Regions from separate parts of the Nocardia sp. NPDC050712 genome, predicted to be linked through region 1. Evidence: riboswitches for the same ligand, from Rfam matches in the RefSeq annotation. Region 1 holds a riboswitch; each other region holds the start of a gene.

The links. A riboswitch is a leader RNA that binds a small molecule or an ion and turns the genes downstream of it on or off. The one in region 1 is predicted to bind cobalamin.
Region 2: linked by a shared signal. The riboswitch ahead of AB0H76_RS03340 (ABC transporter substrate-binding protein) and the one ahead of AB0H76_RS19530 (ABC transporter substrate-binding protein) in region 1 are both predicted to bind cobalamin.
Region 3: linked by a shared signal. The riboswitch ahead of metE (5-methyltetrahydropteroyltriglutamate--homocysteine S-methyltransferase) and the one ahead of AB0H76_RS19530 (ABC transporter substrate-binding protein) in region 1 are both predicted to bind cobalamin.
Region 4: linked by a shared signal. The riboswitch ahead of AB0H76_RS26645 (CbtB-domain containing protein) and the one ahead of AB0H76_RS19530 (ABC transporter substrate-binding protein) in region 1 are both predicted to bind cobalamin.

The regions. Positions count from the first base shown of each region.
Region 1 covers NZ_JBFAHT010000002.1:1,835,996-1,840,181, forward strand. Annotated here, with positions in the region: gene AB0H76_RS19525 (ABC transporter permease) at 1-744, opposite strand, end outside; gene AB0H76_RS19530 (ABC transporter substrate-binding protein) at 758-2,413, opposite strand; cobalamin riboswitch at 2,428-2,620, opposite strand; gene AB0H76_RS19535 (VOC family protein) at 2,603-2,974, opposite strand; gene AB0H76_RS19540 (non-ribosomal peptide synthase/polyketide synthase) at 3,033-4,186, opposite strand, start outside.
Region 2 covers NZ_JBFAHT010000001.1:709,674-713,859, forward strand. Annotated here, with positions in the region: gene AB0H76_RS03325 (DUF4822 domain-containing protein) at 1-557, opposite strand, end outside; gene AB0H76_RS03330 (NADP-dependent oxidoreductase) at 588-1,598, opposite strand; gene AB0H76_RS03335 (DUF427 domain-containing protein) at 1,667-1,954, opposite strand; cobalamin riboswitch at 1,963-2,161, shown strand; gene AB0H76_RS03340 (ABC transporter substrate-binding protein) at 2,178-3,773, shown strand; gene AB0H76_RS03345 (ABC transporter permease) at 3,778-4,186, shown strand, end outside.
Region 3 covers NZ_JBFAHT010000002.1:146,536-150,721, forward strand. Annotated here, with positions in the region: gene AB0H76_RS11060 (MFS transporter) at 1-21, shown strand, start outside; gene AB0H76_RS11065 (alpha/beta hydrolase-fold protein) at 54-1,400, shown strand; cobalamin riboswitch at 1,502-1,727, shown strand; gene metE (5-methyltetrahydropteroyltriglutamate--homocysteine S-methyltransferase) at 1,861-4,125, shown strand.
Region 4 covers NZ_JBFAHT010000003.1:1,343,384-1,347,569, forward strand. Annotated here, with positions in the region: gene AB0H76_RS26625 (SRPBCC domain-containing protein) at 1-114, shown strand, start outside; gene AB0H76_RS26630 (OsmC family peroxiredoxin) at 206-646, shown strand; gene AB0H76_RS26635 (hypothetical protein) at 700-1,197, opposite strand; gene AB0H76_RS26640 (CbtA family protein) at 1,233-2,009, opposite strand; gene AB0H76_RS26645 (CbtB-domain containing protein) at 2,000-2,194, opposite strand; cobalamin riboswitch at 2,226-2,388, opposite strand; gene AB0H76_RS26650 (antibiotic biosynthesis monooxygenase) at 2,449-2,766, opposite strand; gene AB0H76_RS26655 (alpha/beta hydrolase) at 2,797-3,537, shown strand; gene AB0H76_RS26660 (A/G-specific adenine glycosylase) at 3,539-4,186, opposite strand, start outside.

The sequences.
Region 1 (4,186 bases):
CAGCACCGCGGTGCCGACGGCCAGCGCGTGCAACGAGGGCACCGCGCTGTTGGGCAGCCCGTGCCGCCACAGCACCCGCCAGCGTGACGCACCCCGGGCCCGCAGCACCTCCGCGGTCGGAGACTCCAGAAACCCGAGCAGATTCGCCCGCAACAGTCGCGACCAGGTGTCGGACAGATCCACCGCCAGGCAGATCGCGGGCAACCACACCTGCCGCCAGGTGCCGTCCAGCGCGGCCTTGCCGAAACCCAGCCCGACCACGAACACCTGAATCAGCAACAGCGCCACCACGAATCCCGGCACCGAGGCGAACACCAGCGCCAGCCACCGGGTGCCTTGATCGGGCCACCGCCGCGGATACCGGGCCGCGAGCACGCCGAGGGCGACCGACAACGCCAGCGCGAGCGCCAGCGACGCGGACGCGAGGGTCAGCGTCGCCGGTAGCCGCTCGGCGAACTCCCCCGCCACCGGCCGCCCCGAGACGAACGACAGCCCGAAATCGCCGCGCACCACACCCCACAGCCAGTGCGCGTACTGCGCGAGCACCGGCCGATCCAGATGCAGGGTTCGTTCGAGCGCGCTGATCTGCTCGGGCGGCGGCTCCGGGACACCCTGCGCGACCAGGATCATTCGCGCCGGGTTGCCCGGAGCCAACGGCATCAGCGCCCAGATCAGCACGCTCGCGCCCAGCAGCGTCAGCAGCGCCTCGACCACCCGGCGCCGGACCGGAACGAGAACTCGCATCGCCGGAGCCGCGTCAGGCACCGGTCCGGCTGGTCAGATGCCGGCGCACGCTCGACACCCGGTAGTCGGCCCACTCCGGACCCGTCACCACGGTGAAGTACTTGAACGTGCCCGCCACCACATAGGCCTGCTCCCGCACCAGGATCTGCTGCGCCCGCTCGAGCAGGGCGTCGCGGCGGGTGGTGTCGAACTCGCCGCGCAGCTGCGCGCCGATCGCGTCGATCTCCGGATTCGCCACACCCTGGGCGTTGGACGAGCCGCCGGTGGTCCAGCGCACCAGATACGGCTGGATCGGGTCGGCGGTGCCGGAGAGCGAACCGCTCAGCGCCACCGAGGATTCCCACCCGGTCGGGTCCTTCTTGACCGCGGCGGAATCCTCGGCATTGTCGATGCGCAGCTCGAAACCGGCGCGCGCCACCTGGTCTTTCATCGCGATCGCGACATCGTTGGTCTCCGGCCCCTGAGCCTGAGTCACGAATCGCACCACCAGTTTCCGGCCGTCCTTGCCGCGGATGCCGTCGCTGCCGGGCACCCAGCCCGCCGCGTCGAGCAGCCGTTTCGCCTCGTTCAGGTCGTAGACCTGGCTGTCGGCGGCGAAGGACATGGTGGGCGGGTACAGGCCGGTGGCCGGGGCGAACTGACCGTTGCCGACGTCGGCGGCGATGCCCTGGTAGTCGATCGCCGCGGTGAACGCCTTGCGCACGGCGGTGTCGGTGAAGATCCCGGCCTTCAGATTCATCTCGACCAGCAGCGATTGCAGCGCCAACTCGGAGGACAGCACGTGCATGTCCTTGTCGCCCTGCAACTCCAGCTTGGCCGCGGTGGACGGGTAGAACGCCATATCGGCTTCGCCGCTGCGCACGCCCGCCAGCCGGGCCTGCTCGTCGGGCACCACGCGGACGGTGATCCGCCGCAGCGGCGGTGGGCCCTCCCAGTGCTTTTCGTACGGGGCGAGCACGAGATTGTCCGGTGTCCACGCGGTGATCGCGTAGGGGCCCGAGTATGCGCCGGCGCCGACGATCTTCGCCGAATCGCCGCCCGCGGCGTCCATCGCGGCGACGTCGTAGATCTGCAAGGAGTTGTCGCGCGCGGCCAGCGCGGCGGGCACCATCGCGTTCGGCGCCGGCGTCGTGATGACGACCTGCTCACCGGCCACCGTCACCGTGGTCGCCGCGTCGAGATAGACCCGGGCCGCAGCGGATTTGGCGATCTGCCTGGTCAGCGCGGCGGCCACGGCGACGGCGTCGACCGGCTTGCCGTTCTGGAAGGTGACGCCCTTGCGCAGGGTGGCCACCCAGCGGGTGTCCCCGTCGCGGGTCACCGACTCCGCCAGCCACGGCGCGACCTCGCCGGTCTCGGTGATCTGCAGCAGATTTTCCGCGACACCCCAGTCGAACAGCCAGTTGGTGCCGGTGCCGATCGGGTCCAGCCCGGCGATCTTGTAGGAGTTGTAGATCGTCAGGGCGCCGTCACCGGACGCGCGCAGCGCCCGCGCCGAAGACGCTGCGCCGCCCTCGTTCTCGTTCGACGCACAACCGGTGAAGACCATGGCGACGGCGAGCAGTCCCGCCACGACCACGGCGACCGGGGAACGGTGATGGCGGCCCGTGCCGGGCGCACCATCGGGTAGCCGCGCGGCGCGGAGCCGGCGGCGAGTTGGCACTCGCATTGTCATCCTCGTGAAGCTCGATCCTGAAAGGGCGCAGGTATCCTGGCTCCCGGATCAACGCTCGCCTTCGGCCTTCCAACCCAGGAAGGTCGTGGCCGTAGATGAAGGTCTGCTCCTCGGTCACAGTTGCGGGACAGCCCCGGATTCGCACCGGTGTTCCCTGCTGAACAAAACCTAGCAGTATGTAGGTCAGCCGCGGTGCAGTGGCGTACCGAGGATCCACTCGTGCCCGAACGGATCTCGCACCCGGCCCTGCCGGATCCCATACGGCTGATCGGCGACCTCGAACACGATCTCCCCGCCGCCCGCGGCCATCCGCTCGGCGAGCCGGTCCGGCTCGTCGACCACCACACTCAGCAACACTGTCGCAACGCTATCGACCGAGTCGGCGTCCTTGACCTGGAACAGCACGCCCCCGGGCAATTCCAGCTCCGCGAACGTCACGCGCCCGTCGGCCTCGTGCAGTTCTCCCACTTCGGCTCCGAACACCTCCCGGTAGTACTCGAGTGCCGCCTTCGCGCCCTCGACAACCAGCTTCGGTGTAACCCTCTCGATGTGCATGCTCTGATCCTCGCCGCTTCCGCCGCCGGTGGCTTGGACGTTTGTCACCTCGAGCGCGTCACAGGACCCCGCGCAGGATCCGGCCCACCAGACCCATCATCTCCGGGCGATCGAAGTCGCCGTGCGCGCAATCGACGTCGAAGATGTCCATGCGCCCGCCGATGTAGGGACGCCAGGCCGCTTCGAGCTCGCCTTTCGCATCGGCGGGCCGATTGCCTTCCACATCGATCGCGGCGGCGAAGAGGGTTGCGTCACCGTCGAAATAGGGTGTGCGGAAACCGTCGAGCAGCTTGCTGTTGTTGACGAGCACGCGTGTCGCGCGCTCGGCCAGACCCTGCACATCGGGGGATTCGAGCTGGTCGCCGAACCGGTCGGCCACCCAGTCCTGGATACCGGCCATCGCGTCGTCCTCGGAGAGATCGGGTTGCGGGCCCGAGGTGACCGGCGGCTTGCTGTCCATGATGCCCAGCAGCCCGATCGGCAGGCCCCGCCCGGCGAGTTCGCTCGCGAGCGCGTGCGCGACGATCCCGCCGTAGGACCAGCCCAGCAGGTAGTACGGCCCCTCGGGCTGGCGTTCGAGGATCTGGGCGACGTAGTCCTGGATCATCTCCGGGAAGGAGTCGGCCAGCCGGCCGCCGTTCAGGCCACGGGACTGGACGGCGATGACCGGCCGATCGGGCAGGTCCTGGCCGAGCCGCTGGTAGAACCAGCCGAGCCCACCGCCCGGGTGCAGGCACCACAGCGGTTGCTGTGTGCCCGAACGCTTCAGCACCAGCACGGGATCGAAATCCATGCCCGCGGCAACCTCGTCGTCGAGCCGTGGCGCGAGTTCGGCGACGGTGGGCGCGTCGAAGATCACCCGGACCGGCACCTCGGCGCCGAGGACGGCCCGGATCCGGCTGGTGAGTCGGGTCGCCAGCAGCGAGTGCCCGCCCAGCGCGAAGAAATCGTCGTCGATGCCGACCCGGCGCACACCCAGGATCTCGCTGAACAACTCCGCCAGGGCCTGTTCCCGGCCGGTGCGCGGGGCTCGATATTCCTTGGCGGACAGCAACTCCGGATCCGGCAGGGCCTTGCGATCGAGCTTGCCGCCGGCGGTCAGCGGCACCGATTCCAGCACCATGACCGTCGCGGGCACCATGAACTCCGGCAACCGCTCGGCCGCCCAGCGCCGCACATCGGCGGCCAGCAGACCCGCCTGCGGATTGTTCG
Region 2 (4,186 bases), on a different contig from region 1:
GTGGGTGTGTGGATGATGTCGTAGTAGACGGCCTTGTCGGCGGCATCGGGATACACGCGGTAGGTGAATTCCTTGTCGTCGAGCGCGACGATGTCGACCGTGCGCCGGGACTGTTCCTGTCCGGCTTCGTTCTTCACGACGATGGTGCGGGTCTTGCCGTCCGGCGAGACGGTCCAGTCACCGCGCATCTTGGGGGAGTCGTCGAGGTTGACCATGGTGAAGGTGCCGTCCGGCTTGAAGTAGGCGTAGCCGACGTAGTTCTTGACGTTGTCGTCGGTCAGCGGGACCTCGGTGCCTGAGGCGTTGGTCGCCGAGGTCGTCTCCCAGGCCGTGGCGGCCAGGGTCGCGGCGGGCGTACCCGGCTGGACCGACGAGGGCATCGGGGCCGAAGACGCGGTGGACATCGCGGCGGACGTGCTCGTCGATGTGGTGACGGTCGACGTGCTCGAACTGTTGTCGTCAGTGTCGTCACTGCTGCATGCACCGAGCAGGCCGAGCGTCGCGGTGGCCGCGGCAAGGGCCACGACCTTCTTCGTCAGCATCTGTTTATCGGTCATCGCACCGATGCTAGTTATCGACTAGCAAACTCAAGGCCGATTGATGAGAAGCACGACCTTCCCCGTCCCGTGACCATGCTCCATCTCCTGATGCGCCAGCGCCGCGTGCTCCAGGCGGAAGGTGCGGGCCGGGCCCGCCAAGCGGAACTTGCCGCTGCGGATATCCTCGGCAACCTTTCCGGCCAGGTCCACCAGCGGCCGCCCGGGCGGACAGTCGGCGGCGGACTCGCCCAGCCAGGTGCCGGAGTAGCCGACTACCGATTCGGCACAGCGGAAGGCGTCGTACACCGCGTCGACGCCGTGCAGGGCGGCGGCGACCACCCCGAGTTGCGCGGCGGCGAAATCGGCGATGGCGATGATCCGGCCGGTGTCGCCGCGCAGGGCGATCGCCGCGGGCAGGCCGCCGTGCTGTGCGGTGTCGAACACCGCGTCGACACCGTGCGGGGCCAGGGCCCAGACCCGATCGGCGAGGCCGTCCCCATAGGTTGTCGGTATCGCGCCGAGCGCGCGGACGAGGTCCTGATTGCGTTCGCAGGCCGTGCCGATCACGGTGACGCCCGCGGCGACCGCGAGCTGCACCGCCATCGAGCCGACCACGCCCGAGGCCCCGTTGACCAGCAGTGTCTCCCCGGCCCGCACCCGCAGCATGGCCAGCACCTTCGCGGCGGTGTTCACCGCGATCGGCAGTGCGACGGCGTCGGCCCAGTCCAGCCCCGCCGGTTTACGCGCCAGCGCACTGCTCAGGGCGTACTCGGCGTAGCCACCGGCCTGCGTCCAGCCGAACACCTCGTCGCCGACCGCGAAGCCGCGGGCGTCGGGGCCGAGCGCGTCGACCGTGCCGGCCACCTCCCAGCCCGGGTACTGCGGAAACCGGTTGTCCCCGAAGGTCAGGATGCCGGAGCGCGTCTTCCAGTCCGAGGCGTTCACCGCGGCCGCGCGCACCGCGACCCGGACCTGGTCGCCGGTGGGCTCGGGCACCGGGATCTCGACGGGCCGCAGTACTTCCGGCCCGCCGAACTCGTCGAACGCAATCGCCCGCATAGTGCCCACCCTAGGGCTATGAGCTGGGCTTTTGCCCGAACAACACAGTCACTGGCCGGGCACCGGGCTCACTCGTCGGTCACGACGACCCCGCGCCAGAACGCCACGTGATCCTTGATCTGCGCGGCGGCTTCCTTGGGCGTGGGGTAGTACCAGGCGGCGTCCTCGTTCGTTTCGCCGTCCACCTCCAGCGTGTAGTAGCCGGCGGTGCCCTTCCACGGACAGACCGTCTGCGTCTCGGAGCTCTTCAGGTACGCGGCGTGCACGGATTCGGCCGGGAAGTAGTGGTTGCCTTCCACGATCTCGGTCTTGTCGCTCTGCGCGATGACGACGCCGTTCCAGGTTGCGGTTGCCATGTCTCCACTATGGCGAGGATCTCGGATGCCCGCCAGCCGGTAGGGTTTCCAACCGGCGTAGGGAACACCGGTGTGAATCCGGGGCTGTCCCGCAACTGTCACCGAGGAGCGATCCACCGTCTACGGCCACGACCTGCCCAGGTTGGAAGGCCGGTGGGGAGCGTTGATCCGGGAGCCAGGATACCTGCGCCCGCGGTACCGGGATCACCCCACGAGGATGGCTATGAACAACTACATGATGGGACGACCCGGTTTCGGGCGTCGAAAGTTCCTGCTCACCAGCGCGGGCGCGCTCGGCGTCGCCGCACTGGGCGGCACGGCGGTGCTCACGGGCTGTGGCACCGAGAGCGGCCCGGCGGGCGCCGAGGGGCCGCCGCGCGACGGCGGCCGGTTGCGGTCGGCGATCGCCGGCCGGTCGGCGAGTGCGGACGTGCTCGATCCGCATCGGGCCGGCAGTTCGGCGGGCGGCGCGGTGTCGAAGAACGTGTGGGACAAGCTGGTTGCCTACAACAACGACCTGACGCTGCGCTATCGCCTGGCGGAATCGTTGCAGCCCAACGCCGATGGCAGCGAGTGGCGGATCACGCTGCGCCCGGGCGTGCGGTTCAGCGACGGCAGCCCGCTGACCGCGCGCGATGTGCTCTGGAGTTTCGAGCGGATGCTCGATCCGGCCAAGCAGTCCTCGGGTGACCTCGCGGTGGTCGACATGACGCGCACCCGGGCCGACGGCGATCTCGGCGTGGTGGTGGCGATGAAAACGCCACTGGCGGACTTCGGTTCGGTGCTGGCGGGCTGGTACTGCTACATCGTCAAGGACGGCACCGGCGTCATCGACGGCTCGGTCCTGCCGGTCGGCACCGGCCCGTTCGTGTTGCAGAGCTGGTCGCCGGGCGACCGAACCCTGTTGCGGCGCAACGATCGATACTGGGACGGTCGGCCGCACCTCGACGAGGTCGAGATCATCCAGATCGCGGAGACCGAGGCGCGGGTGAACGCCTTCCTGTCCGGCGAAGCCGATGTGGTGCATGAGATCTCGTACCTGCAGGCGCGCACGCTGGAGAGCGATCCGGACACCACGGTGGTGGTGCCGCCCGCGGGTTTGATGGGCGCGTTCCAGATGCGGGTGGACACCGCGCCGTTCGACGACCCGCGGGTGCGGCAGGCCATGCGCCTGGCCGTGAATCGCGAGGCCATGGTCGAGGCTGTGTACTACGGCTACGCCGAGATCGGCAACGACGTCTACGGCAACAGCGCGCCGTACTACAACAACACGCTGCCGCAGCGCACCTACGATCCGCAGCGGGCGCGGGAACTGTTGCGCGCGGCCGGGCGGGAGAACCTCACGGTGACCCTGCCGACCGCGGACGGCATGCCGGGCATGCTCGAATCCGCGACCCTGTTCGCCGAGCACGCGAAAGCCGCCGGTATCACCGTCAACCTGGAATCGGTGCCCGCGGACACCTATTTCTCGCAGGTCAGCGGCAAGGCCGCGCTCAGCCATATCGGCTGGTGGAACTACAGTCTCGACTACTTCTACGGCCAGACCATGACGAGCGGCGCGCCCAGCAACGGCACCGGGTGGCGGCGGCCGGGCTGGGACGAGAAATTCGCCCAGGCGCGCGCGGCCATGGATCCGCAGCGCCGGCGCGAGCTGTATTTCCAACTCCAGGACGAACTCTGGAACGAGGGCGGCTACATCCTGCACAGCTTCGCCAAGCGACCGGACGCCGCCAAGAAGCACGTGGGCGGGGTCCGCAACGGTGTGCCCGGCACCGACGACTGGGCCAATTACCAGTCCACCTGGCTGGCCGCCCGGTAACACCGTGCTCGGATATATCGCCCGGCGCGGCGCCGGCGGGATCGGGATCCTCGCCGCCGTCGCGCTGCTGGTGTTCGCGCTCTTCGAAGCTTTGGATTCGGACGCGGCCACGGTATTGCTGTCCCGCACCGGCGGCGGTGATCCGACGCCGGAGCAGCTGGCGACGATGCGCGCCCAGCTCGGCCTGGACCGGCCCGCGCCGATTCGCTTCGCGGACTGGATGTCCGGGTTCCTGCACGGCGATTTCGGCACCTCGCTGATCTCGGGCCGGCCGGTGGCGGACATCCTGCTCGGCCGGGCCGCCAACAGCGTCACGCTGGCGGGCATCACCGCGGTGCTGCTGATTCCGGCGGCGCTGGCACTCGGTCTGGCCGCGGGCGCACGCGCGGGCAGTCGGACTGATCGGGTGATCA
Region 3 (4,186 bases), 1.7 Mb from region 1:
CCGATCCGGTCCGTGCGCTGATCGCCCGGCCGGGCAAGAAGAAGGAGTTACCTATGCCCGCACCAACTTTCGCGCGGTCGTGGCACCGGCTGTGCGCCGCGACGGGCGTGGGCATCGCGCTCGCGGCAGCGCCCGCTGCTGCCCAGCCGCCCCCGCCGCAGGCCGTCTCGATCGTCGACCGGCAGTGGCTGACCGAGCGCACCCTTGGCCTCACCGTGGCGACGGACGCGTTCGCCGACCCGGTGCCCGTGGAGGTGACCTTCCCGGCCGGATATCGCGCGGACGGCGCGCAACGCTGGCCGGTGACCTACTACCTCGCCGGTACCGGCCACGACCAGACCACCTTTCGCGCCACCTACGACGGCGAGGCGAACACCGCCTCGTACCCGTCGATCGTCGTCGCGCCGCGCGGCGACGCGGGATTCTGGTCCGACTGGCTCGACAACGACGCGGACCGTTCGCCGAAATACGAGTCGTTCGTGATCGAGCAGCTCATTCCCCTGGTCGACGCGAACTTTCGCACCGTCCCGGACCGCGCGCATCGCGCGATCATGGGCGAATCCATGGGCGGTTTCGGGACGATGCTGCTCAGCGCCCGGCATCCGGATCGGTTCGTCGCGGCGGCGAGCCTGTCCGGCGTACCCGACACCAATCTGCCGATCACCTGGAATGTGCTGTCCCAAGCGCCGCTCATTCAGGGCGGGCGGCCCGACGCGATCTACGGACCGCGCGCGACCGAGGAGATCCGCTGGCGTGGACACAATCCGGCCGATCTGGCCGGAAATCTCCGCGGCGTCGATCTCCAGCTCTACACCGGCAACGGCGTCTACGATCCGGCCCACGGCGAGACGCCGGTCGAAGCGTCGATCGGCTGTGCGCTGGAGCGCGAGCTCGTCCATCCCCCCAGCTCGAGCATGCACGCGGTGCTGAGCGCGCACGGCATCGCGCATCACTGGGTGGATATGCCGTGGGGCTGCCACGGTGTCGCGCTGTTCGAAGCGCAGATACGCCAGGCGACCCGGCGCTTCGAGCAGGTCTTCGCCGACCCGCCCGCGGTGCCCGAGCGCTTCGACTTCCGTTCGATCGAGCCGGCTTTCGAGGTCTGGGGCTGGTCCGTGCGGGCCGATCCGCGGCGCGCGGTCGAATTCCTCGACCTCGCCGCGGCCGATTCCGGTGGGCTCACGATCACCGGCTCCGGCCGGACCACGATCACGACGCCGCCGCTCCCGCGCGGATCCGGCGCACCGACGGTGACGGTCGATGGCACGCCGGCGGACGTGTCCGCGGATTCGGACGGCCGGCTCACCTTCGTCGTCGAGCTTGGCCCGCCCGCCTGGCAGCAGCAATTCGGTCCCGGCGCGGCCGGCGCGACGCGAACGGCGACCGTGCGGATCGGCTGAGACCGGCGCGCGGTGCAGCCGAATCCGGGCATCCGGTATATTCCTCCGTCGCAGCTGGTTCGCCGTGGTGGTGTCGAAGGAGCCCCTGACCCATTCGTCGGCGTCGAAGCCCGAAAGCGTGTTCGCACGCGATCGGGTTAGAGGGAACCCGGTGAGAATCCGGGGCTGTCCCGCAGCGGTGAGCGTGAACGACAGCCGTCAACAACGCACTGGGCACAGCCTGGGAAGCGACGGTCAGTAGGCATCCCGGGATTCGAATCCGGGCCGACCCGAGTATCGGGCCGACGCACGCGAGTCCGAAGACCTGCCCGTTGTGCCGGATACGCCGTATCCGGCGGTTGTCGCCTCGTGGATTGGGCGTTGCGCCGAGTAGACCCGGGCACGGGTAGTGCGTGTGGGCTCCTCGTGCGTGCGCTCGTGATGGGCGGCGGCCATCAGCTGCTGACCATGGAGTTCATCAATGCCGAACCCGCAGAACATCTTCACCGCCACGGTCCTCGGACTGCCGCGCATCGGCCCGCACCGGGAACTCAAGCGCGCCGTCGAGGCGTACTGGGCCGGACGCCTGGACGCCGCCGCGCTGCACGAGGTCGCCGCCGGCCTGCGCACCGTCGCGCTCACCGCCGCCCGGGACGCGGGCCTGGATTCGGTTCCGGTCGGGACCTTCTCCTACTACGACCACGTGCTCGACACCGCGGCACTGCTGGGCGCGCTGCCCGAGCGGGTCGCCGGGATCGACGACGAGCTGGACCGGTACTTCGCCGCCGCGCGCGGCACCGCCGACGTCGCGCCGCTCGAGATGACCAAGTGGTTCGACACCAACTACCACTACCTGGTGCCCGAGCTCGCCGCCACGACGGCCTTCGCGCTGCATCCGGAAAAGCTGCTCGCCGAGCTGGAAGAGGCGCGGCAGCTGGGGATTCCGGCCCGGCCGGTGCTGGTCGGCCCGGTCACCTTCCTGAAGCTGGCCAAGTCGGTCGACGGCAGCGATCTGCTGGACCGCCTGCCCGATCTGCTGCCGCTCTACGAGCAACTGCTCGGGCAGCTGGCCGCGGCCGGCGCGGAATGGGTGCAGCTCGACGAGCCCGCGCTCGTCACCGATCTGAGCGACACCGAGCAGGCCACGGTCTACACCGCCTATCGGCGGCTGGCCGCGGCCATGTCCCGGCCCGCGTTGCTGGTCGCCACCTACTTCGGCCGCCTCGGTGCGGTGCTGCCGGCGCTGGCGGAGACCGGGGTCGACGGCATCGCGATCGACCTCGCCGCGGGTGGCGCCGCCGACGTGGCGGCCGCGGCGGCGCTGAGCGACACCCTGATCGTGGCCGGCGTCGTGGACGGCCACAACGTGTGGCGCGTCGATCCCGACCTGGCCCTGCCGGTGCTGCGTGACCTGCGCGCCGGTGGCGCGACGGTCGCGGTGTCGAGTTCCTGCTCGCTGTTGCACGTGCCCTACGGCCTGGACACCGAACCGGATCTGGAGCCGCGCCTGCGCAGCTGGCTGGCCTTCGGCGCGGAGAAGATCGCCGAGGTCCGGGTGCTGGCCACCGCGCTGCACGACGGCGAGGACGCGGTCGCCGAGGCACTCGAGATCGCGCGCACAGCCGTCGCCGACCGCAAGGCCGATCCGCGCCTGCGGGTCGAGTCGGTGCGCGCCCGCCTGGCCGAGCTGGACGCCGACGCGATCAGCCGGACCCCGGCCGACGAGCGCCGGGTGCTGCAGCAGCGACGGCTGAATCTGCCGCTGCTCCCGACCACCACCATCGGTTCGTTCCCGCAGACCAGCCGGATCCGGGTGGCCCGCGCCGAACTGCGCAAGGGACAGATCGACCAGGCCGAGTACGACAACCGGATGCGCGCCGAGATCGCCGAAGTCATTGCGCTCCAGGAAGAAATCGGTCTGGACGTGCTGGTGCACGGCGAGCCGGAACGTAACGACATGGTGCAGTACTTCGCCGAGCAGCTCGACGGTTTCGCCGCGACCGCCAACGCCTGGGTGCAGTCCTACGGCACCCGTTGCGTGCGCCCGCCGATCCTGTTCGGTGACGTGGTGCGCCCGTCGGCGATGACGGTCGAATGGAGCACCTACGCCCAGTCGCTGACTGCCAAGCCGGTCAAGGGCATGCTGACCGGCCCGGTGACCATCCTGGCGTGGTCCTTCGTGCGCGACGATCAGCCGCGCGCCGACTCCGCGCGCCAGATCGCGCTGGCGATCCGGGACGAGACGGTGGATCTGGAGGCGGCCGGGATCGGCGTCATCCAGGTCGACGAGCCCGCGCTGCGCGAGCTGCTGCCGCTGCGCAAGGCCGATCAGGCGGCGTACCTGGCGTGGGCGGTGGACGCGTTCCGGCTCTCGACCTCCGGCGTGGCCGACGGCACGCAGGTGCACACCCACCTGTGCTACTCGGAGTTCGGTGAGATCATCGGCGCCATCGCGGAATTGGATGCCGACGTCACCTCGATCGAGGCCGCGCGTTCGCACATGGAGGTGCTCGACGACCTCAACGCCGCCGGTTTCGACCTCGGTGTCGGCCCGGGTGTCTACGACATCCACTCGCCGCGTGTGCCGGGCGCCGAGGAGATCGAGCGGTCGCTGGCCGCGGCGCTGAAAGCCGTTCCGGCCGAGCGGCTCTGGGTGAATCCGGACTGCGGCCTGAAGACCCGCCACACCGAAGAGGTGGTGGCGTCGCTGCGCAACCTCGTCGCGGCGGCACAGGCCCTGCGCTGAGCGTTCCGCCGGGTGTTTCCTCGGGAAACACCCGGCGGTCCAGCGGTTTCCACGTCATTTC
Region 4 (4,186 bases), on a different contig from region 1:
GGTATCCGACTTCGGCTGCGGCACAGTGGTTTTGCGACCGAAGCGGCGCGCGACCGGCATCGCGCCGCGTGGCCGCGGGTGCTCGAACAACTCGATCGCCGCACCGCGCCGTGAGCGCGCTGACCACAAGCCGGTAACCGCCTCGCGGACCGATCGCGGCGAGTAGGTTCGTGGCGACGAATCGAAACCCCTTGAAAGGACCGTGATGCCAACACGTACCGCACGCACCGCCTGGACCGGCGGGCTGCAGGACGGCTCCGGGCAGGTCGACCTGGCCAGCTCCGGCGCCGGCAAGTTCGACGTGTCGTTCCCGAAGCGTTCGGCCGAGAACGCCGACGGCACGACCAGCCCGGAGGAGCTCATCGCCGCCGCGCATTCGTCCTGCTTCGCGATGGCGCTCTCGGCGCAGATCGCGAATGCGGGCGGGACCCCGGAGAGCTTGGACGTGAGCGCCGATGTCACCCTGGGGCCGGACTCGGCGGGCGGTTTCCGGATCAGCGAGATCAAGCTGACGGTGCGCGGCCGGGTATCGGGCCTGGACGCCGACGGGTTCGCCGCCGCGGCGGCGGCCGCCAAGGCGGGCTGCCCGGTGAGCAAGGCCCTGGCCGGCGTCGACACCGTCACCCTCGACGCCGCGCTCGTGTAATTCGCACTGCCGCTTGGTTCTTCGCGTACCACGGGTACGCGGGGAGCCATGCGTCAGGCGCGGAAGTAGGGGCGGGCGGTGCGGTGGTACATCGCCGGGATCGCGATCAGCACCGCAAGCACGTGGCCGGCCCGGAGTATCGCGATGCCGACGCCGCTGGCCGTGACGTTGTCGAAGAGGTCACCGAAGTCGTTGGCGGACAACACGGCTCGGATCGGCTCCACGAGGAGCGAGGCCAGACCCAGCAGGCCGAGACCGAAGGTCAGGACCAGGCGAGCCCAGCGGTCGCCGTGCGTCATCCGGATGGCCACGGCCAGCACGACGAGGTAGATCACCGCGCGCATGGCCAGACCGGTCGCCAGGCCGCCGAGATCGGCGCCGGACCGTTCCACGATCAACGCCGCCTGCGCGAGCGCCTCGGCCACGCCGGCGAGCAGGGCGGCGACCAGTGCGCCGAAGGCCAGCGTGACCGAGCGCGGCGCCCGTGCGGGCTCCCGGATCGGTGCGAGCGAAAGACTGTGGGGCCATACGGAAAAGGCAGTGCCGGTCATGAGACCGACACTGCCCTCGACGTTCTGGTTCCGGATCACCCCGCGGTAGCGACCGGTTCTCGTACCTCGGTGCTATTGCGAGCGGCGAATTCGGTCAGCGCCGCGAAGCCGAGCCCGAGCGCGGCCCACAGGGTCGCGGTCTGGGCCAGCGAGGCCACCCGGAACTGCCACAGCAGACTCGGCGGGAAGTCCGCCTTCACCTCGTCCACACCCGGCAGGAAGACGTACCCGAGCGTGAGCAGCAGCACGAAGACCGCCACCCCGGCGATCAGCCGGACGGTGCCGAGCTGCGCCGCGAGCAGTTTGTAGACGTAGGTCCCGGCGCCGACAGCGGCCAGGCCGAGCAGCACCGCGGCGACCCAGAGCAGCGTGCGGTCGTTGATCGTCTCCGGGTCGCCCACCGCGGGCGGGTTCGCCGGATATTTGAAGAAGGGCACCGCGACGATCGCGAGCCAGCCACCGGCCGCGAGGGCCAAGGCCAGCCGCGGTCCGGTCAGCGTGCTGTGCCGCCGTGCGACATGGGCGACCGAAGCGAAGATGGCGCCGAGCGCGAGCCCGGCCAGGCCGAGCGCCAGGAATTGGCCGCCCTTCTGCCCGTCCCGGCTGACCAGGGGTTCTTCCTCGTCGCCGTGCGAATGACCGGCCTCGGCGCCCGGCGACTCGGCCGCCGCGGCGGCTTCCTCGATGGCGATGGCGGCGTCGATCTTGGGTTCGCCGACGAAGTAGCCCACCGACGCGGCCAGCAGGCCGGCGATCAAGCCGGCCAGCAGACCACGGATCAGCAGGGTCTTGAGACTTCCGATCAATGGCACGGGAGCCCCAGCAGGTGGCGTCCGTCGTGCATCAGCTCATGCATGAACATCCCGCTGCGCGAGATGGCGCCCTGATCGAAACCGACCAGGTACAGCGTGAGCAGTGCGAGAAGAACGACACCTACCGTGACCAGCACGGTTGCCAGCGAATCGGTTGCCCGGGTGGGGGTATGCGCGATGGCCATGAATTCCTCCTAGGGATACGCGTCCCCGTCGAGTGGTCCGTGCGATGGGTGCCGGTGTCTGGCTTCCCGGCACCTGGGAGCACCCGGTGCATGGATCACAGTGGCGCGACCGCTCCGGCTTCACACCGGATTACCGCATCACCCTCGCGTCTGTCCTTCGAACTGTGACAGGAGCAGGCAGCTGCCGTCAACACGCGTATCCGAGATATGGGAATGCCCGGCGCGCCGCAGCTCGCCGGGCATTTCGTGGCAGCTCAGGAGGCGGCGGCGGGGGAGACCTCGAGCACGACCTCGAACTCCAGCAGCGAGGCGCCGGTCGACACCGGCTTCTTGTCGCCGCTGCCGGCATGCGCGGTGCGGGCCGGGCCGTCGCGCCACGCGGCGAACGACTCCTCCGAATCCCACTGGGTGACCACGAAATACCGGTTGTCCCCGGCGGTCGGGCGCAGCAGCTGGAAGCCCAGGAAACCGGGCGAGCCCTCCACCGCGTGCGCACGCTGGGCGAACCGCTTCTCCAACTCGGGGCCCGCGCCCTCCGGAACCTCGATCGCGTTGATCTTCACTACAGCCATGACCCGAGTCTATGCGGCAGAATCTGGGCGGTGTTGTACGACGAGGGCGGGGCAGGCACGCCGATCCTGCTGCTACATGGCTTGATGGGCAGTGCGCGCACCTGGGGCGATCACCTGGACTGGCTGCGCGGATACGGGCACGTCTACACCTTCGACGCGGCCGGTCACGGCCGGCCGGCACCGGCCGAGCTGACGACCGAGGCCTTCGTCACCGACCTCACCGCCGCCACCGCGAGCGTCGCCGAGCCGATGGTGGTGATCGGGCACTCGATGGGCGCGCTGCACGGCTGGGTGTTCGCCGCCCAGCATCCCGAGCGGGTCCGCGGGCTGGTGGTCGAGGACATCGCGCCGGACTTCAAGGGCCGCACCGCCGCGGGCTGGGCCGCCATGATCGAGGCCTGGCCGCAGCCGTTCCCGGACGCCGACGCGGTCCTGGACTACTTCGGCCCGGTCGCCGGGCGCTACTTCCTGAACTCCTTCGAGCACGGTCCCGACGGCTACCGCCTGCACGGCTCGGTCGCCACCTTCCGCGACATCTCCGAGGAGTGGGGCACCCGCGACTTCTGGACCGAATGGCAGGCGGTGCGCGCACCGACGCTGCTCATCGAGGGCGAATTCACCATCACCCCGCCGGGGCAGATGCGCGAAATGGCGGCCGGCAACCCGAACGCCACCTACGCGCTGATCCCCGATGCCGGGCATCTCGTGCACGACGACCAACCCGAGCTCTACCGCGCCGAGGTAGAGGCGTTCCTGCGGCGCCTGAGCTGACTCAGGCGACCGGGCTGCCCTCGCCGGCCAGCGCGAACAATCCGTCCTCGGTCTGCTCGATCAGCCCGTCGACGAGCAGCGAATCCAGCGCCCGCGCGCGCTGCCCGGGATCCCGCGTCCACGCGAGATCCAGGCGCACCCGCTCCACCGGCCCGGTCGCGGCGCGCAGCACGTCCAGCAGCCGGCCCCGGGCCTGGCGGTCGGTGCCCTCGTATTTCTGCACTCGGCGCACTGTTTCGGAAGCGGGCCGCCCGGCCTCGATCCAGGCGCAGCGCGGCAGCGGGCACACCGCGCACTGCGGATTGCGCGCTGTGCACACTGTCGCACCGAGCTCCATCAGCGCGGCCGAGAATTTCGCGGCCGCGGCGACCTCCACCGGCAGCAGCGCCTCGGTCTCGGGCAGGTCGCGGGTGGCCGGATTCCCGGCCTCGGCCCGCCCGTGCACCGCCCGGGCGACCACCCGGCGAACATTGGTGTCCACCACCGGCACTCGCTGGCCGTAGGCGAAGCAGGCCACCGCCCGGGCGGTATACGCGCCGATACCGGGCAACCCGAGCAGCACGTCCACCTCGGCGGGCACCTCGTCGCCGTGCCGCTCGGCGAGCACCCGCGCGCACTCGTGCAACCGCAGGGCCCGCCGCGGATAGCC